2 regions of the Burkholderia pseudomultivorans genome follow, and region 2 is predicted to be linked to the other one. Evidence: predicted binding sites of a transcription regulator. Region 2 holds the regulator's gene; the other holds the start of a gene.
What was found. Region 2 encodes LexA, which represses DNA repair genes until DNA is damaged. Its sites were predicted from a motif close to ACTGTATNNNNATACAGT; they were not measured.

Region 1 (2,199 bases), 1.4 Mb from region 2:
CTCGTGACGGCCGCGCTCGTCACGATCGCGCTGGTGCTGCCGGCGACGCGCAAGAAGCTGTTCGCGCGCAAGAACGGAGGGGCATGACATGCTGTCCGCACAAGACCTGAAACTCACGTTCAATCCCGGCACGCCGATCGAGACGCGCGCGCTGCGCGGGCTGTCGCTCGAGATTCCCGACGGCCAGTTCGTCGCGGTGATCGGCTCGAACGGCGCCGGCAAGTCGACCTTCCTCAACGCGATCAGCGGCGACCAGGCGGTCGATGCGGGACGCATCACGATCGACGGCACGGACGTCACGCGCAAGGCCGCGTGGGACCGCGCGCACCTCGTCGCGCGCGTGTTCCAGGATCCGATGGCCGGCACCTGCGAGGCGCTGACGATCGAGGAGAACATGGCGCTCGCGATGGCGCGCGGCGTGCGGCGCGGCTTCCGGGCCGCGCTCGATCGTCCGTCGCGCGAGCTGTTCCGCGACAAGCTGCGCCTGCTGAACCTCGGCCTCGAGAACCGGCTGACCGACCGGATCGGGCTGCTGTCGGGCGGCCAGCGGCAGGCCGTGAGCCTGCTGATGGCGTCGCTGCGACCGTCGCGGATCCTGCTGCTCGACGAGCACACGGCCGCGCTCGACCCGAAGACGGCCGCGTTCGTGCTGGAACTGACCGCGCGCATCGTCGCCGACAGCAAGCTGACGACGATGATGGTCACGCACAGCATGCGGCAGGCGCTCGATTACGGCGACCGCACGGTGATGCTGCACCAGGGGCAGGTCGTGCTCGACGTGTCGGGAGACGCGCGCAAGGGGCTCGACGTGTCCGACCTGTTGCAGATGTTCGAGAAGGTGCGGCACGAGCAGCTCGACGACGACGCGCTGCTGCTCGGCTGATCGACTGACCGGATCGACGGGCCGCCCCGGCCGGCGCAAGTTGCTCGCGCCGGCCGGGGCGGCCCGTTTTGCATCGAGGCTGGGCCGACGAGATGCCGCCGCTCCCGGCGACGGCGCAGCATGGGCAATTCGGGGCGGTGGCTCGGCCGCATGCCGTGCCGCTCCCGATGGCGACGCCGACGCGCGGGCGGCCGCGCCGCGCCGATCGACGGATTGCCTGTCCCTTTTTGTTGGGGCCTGACAGCGCCCGTGGCGATCCTCTATACTGTATATCCATACAGCATCGAGTCGCATGATGTCCGCCTCATCCCTGTCCCCGGAATCCCTTCATCCGTCGCTGTGGCGCGGTTCTCAGCTTGCGCGCGGCGGTCCGCGCACGATCGACACGGGCTTCGCGTCGCTGTCCGCCGAGCTGCCGGGCGGCGGCTGGCCGGTGGGCGGCCTCGTCGAACTGCTGGCCGCGCAGCCGGGCTGCGGCGAAATGCGCCTGCTCGCGCCGGCGCTCGCGCGCACCGTCAGCGCGCGGCGGCCGCTGGCGCTCGTCGCGCCGCCGCAGTCGCCGCACGCGAGCGCGCTTGCCAGTCTCGGCGTCCCGGCCGATGCGCTGCTGTGGCTGCGCGCCGGCAGCCGCACCGATGCCTTGTGGGCCGCCGAGCAGGCGCTCCGCACCGGCTGCTGCGGTGCGCTGCTGCTGTGGCAGGACGCGCGCCCCGACGCGCTGCGGCGCCTGCATCTCGCGGCCGCGCGCACCGGCGATACGTTGTTCGTGATGCTGCGTCCGCTGTCGGCCGCGCGGCAGCCGTCGCCTGCGGTGCTGCGCGTCGCGCTGTATCCGGTGCCGGGCGGCGTGTCGCTCGATATCGTCAAGCGGCGCGGGCCCGCGCGCAGCGCGCCGCTCGAACTCGACCTGCCATCGCCCATCGTGGAGAGCCGCTATGCGCGTCTTGCTCGGCATCCATCTGCCGCGCCTGCCGCTCGACGTGTGCGCCGCGCCGCCGTCTGACGACGACGCGGCCGACGCCGGCTGCGCGGTGCTCGAGCAGGGCGCCGTGCTGATCGCCGACGCGGCCGCGCGCCGGCAGGGCGTGCGCGCAGGCATGAAGCGCGGCGGCGTGCTGACGCTCGCGCCCGACACGCGGCTGGTCGAACGCGATCCCGCACGCGAGGCCGATGCGCTGCGCGCGGTCGCGCTCGCGCTGCTGCGTTTTTCGCCCTGCGTCGCGCTGCGCGACGAAGCCACGCTGATCGTCGATGTCGGGCCGAGCCTGCGCCTGTTCGGCGGGCTGCCGTCGCTGTGCCGGCAGGTGCGCGCGACG
Region 2 (2,199 bases):
GTCGATATTCCGGTAGCCGGCGCTCGTCTGCTGCTGGCGCGGCGCCGCGCCCGGGCTTGCAGGCGCGGGCGCCGGTGCGGGCGATGACGCGGTCGTCGCCGCATTGCTGGCCGGTGTGGCAGCGCTCGCCGGACCGGCTGTACTCGCAGGCGGCGCGGTCGATTCCGCGCCCGGTGCGCCGCCCGGCGGCGCCGACCATTCGGGCGGGCGCTCGCCCGGATTGCCGCGCGGCGGCAATCCGCTCATCAATGCGGCCACGCCTTCCGGCGTCGCATACGCGTCGACCAGCGGGCCGATCAATGCGGACCCGATCAACGCCCCGATCACCGCGAACGGATTGTCTTTCTTCACCGCGTCGATCCGGCGCATCAACTCTTCCGTGACCTGCTGCTTCAGGCTGATGCGCAGCGACGGAAAATCGACATATTCGCTGACGGCCTGCGCATCACGCGCATCGACCGCCGATTTCAGGCGATCGAGCGCGATATACGGCGACGCGTACGCATAGCCGATCGCCGCAACGACGACGACGGCCATCACGACGATCAGCAGGGGTTTGAGCCGCGACGTGCGGCCCGGGGATTGCGTCACGATACCTCCGGTGCGGGACGGTTCCGCAATCAGAGACCGCCTTGCGCGGCAGAACGTTCCTCGGCGATGCAGCGATCGATCATCCGGCACACGGCGTCGATCGTCCCGACCATGATCAGCCGCGAGCGGCCGTGATAGACGCGCACCGGCGCGCGGCGCGCCGGTTCTGCATGATTCAGGCCGGCGTTCAGCGACACCCGCGCGAAGGCGGGCAGCGCCGACGGCAGCAGCGACGCCTGCCGTTCGACTGCGACTTCTTGGCCGGCGGGCGCCGCAGCGGTGAGCGGCGCGCAGGGCGTGCGGCCGCGCAGATGGCGCAGGCGACCGAATTGACGGAAAGGCAGCAGGCGGGCAAGGCGTTCCATGATGTTCTCCTGAGCGAGACGGATGGGTCAGAGTTCGCCCGAGCGGATCAGCCCGACGGCGATGCCTTCCAGCGCGAATTCCGCACTGCCGGCCTTGACGAAGATGTTTTCGTAATCGGGGTTCTCCGCGATCAGCTCGAGGCCGCCCGGCCGGCGCATCAGGCGCTTGACCGTGACGTCGTCGCCCAGACGCGCGACGATGATCTGCCCGTCCTTCGCTTCCGTGCGCTTCTGCACCGCGAGGAGGTCGCCGTCGAGAATGCCGGCGTCGCGCATCGACAGGCCGCGCACTTTCAGCAGGTAGTCGGGCTTGCTCGAGAACAGCGCGGGATCGCACGCGTAATGCTGCGAGATGTGCTCCTGCGCGAGGATCGGGCTGCCGGCCGCGACGCGGCCCACGAGCGGCAGCGACAGCTGCATCAGGCCTGCGTGCGGCAGCGTGAACTGGTGCGGCGCATCGTCGATGCCGAGCAGGCGGATGCCGCGCGACGCACCGGCGGCCAACTCGATCACGCCCTTGCGCGCGAGCGCGCGGAGGTGCTCCTCGGCCGCGTTCGGCGAACTGAAGCCCAGCTCGGCCGCGATCTCGGCGCGGGTGGGGGGGAATCCGGAGCGCTCGATCGCGCGGCGGATCAAGTCGAACACTTGCTGCTGGCGGGCGGTGAGTTTGGTCATGGTTCAACTGTATGGATAGACAGTGAGCTGTATTTTTATACAGTACTTCGCGAATTTCAAGTGTTACGTGAAGTTCGACGCGATCGCGCCGGTTCCGATGCGATTTCGCGACGCCCGGACGACGGTTCGTCCGCCGCAACCGTCCATCCGTGCTGCGTTAGCACTTTTGAGTATTAAAAAATGAGGAACGATTATTTTTAATCATGTAACCCGTTCGATAGACTGGCCCGACATCGCAATACCGACTACACGACAACACTGGAGAACCAAGGATGGTGAAGCGCACGACGGGGCTGGTGAGCGGGGCGGGCCGCTTGATTGCAACACTCGCGCTGGGTACGGCGGCGGTGCTGGGCGTCGCGACGCACGCGCAGGCCGACACGACGTTCCTGAACGTGTCGTACGACCCGACGCGCGAGCTGTACCAGGATTTCAACCAGGCGTTCGGCAAGGAGTGGAAGGCGAAGACCGGCGAGACGGTCAACTTCAAGCAGTCGCACGGCGGCTCGGGCGCGCAGGCGCGCTCGGTGCTCGACGGGCTGCAGGCCGACGTCGTGACGCTCGCGCT

Region 1: the regulator LexA is predicted to act here: its motif matches at 1,148-1,165, upstream of imuA (translesion DNA synthesis-associated protein ImuA).

The regions. Positions count from the first base shown of each region.
Region 1 covers NZ_CP013378.1:4,468,782-4,470,980, reverse strand. Annotated here, with positions in the region: gene WS57_RS32965 (ABC transporter permease) at 1-87, shown strand, start outside; gene WS57_RS32960 (ABC transporter ATP-binding protein) at 89-883, shown strand; gene imuA (translesion DNA synthesis-associated protein ImuA) at 1,179-1,886, shown strand; gene WS57_RS32950 (Y-family DNA polymerase) at 1,819-2,199, shown strand, end outside.
Region 2 covers NZ_CP013378.1:3,069,717-3,071,915, forward strand. Annotated here, with positions in the region: gene WS57_RS26545 (DUF2939 domain-containing protein) at 1-591, opposite strand, end outside; gene WS57_RS26550 (hypothetical protein) at 621-956, opposite strand; gene lexA (transcriptional repressor LexA) at 984-1,631, opposite strand; gene WS57_RS26560 (sulfate ABC transporter substrate-binding protein) at 1,904-2,199, shown strand, end outside.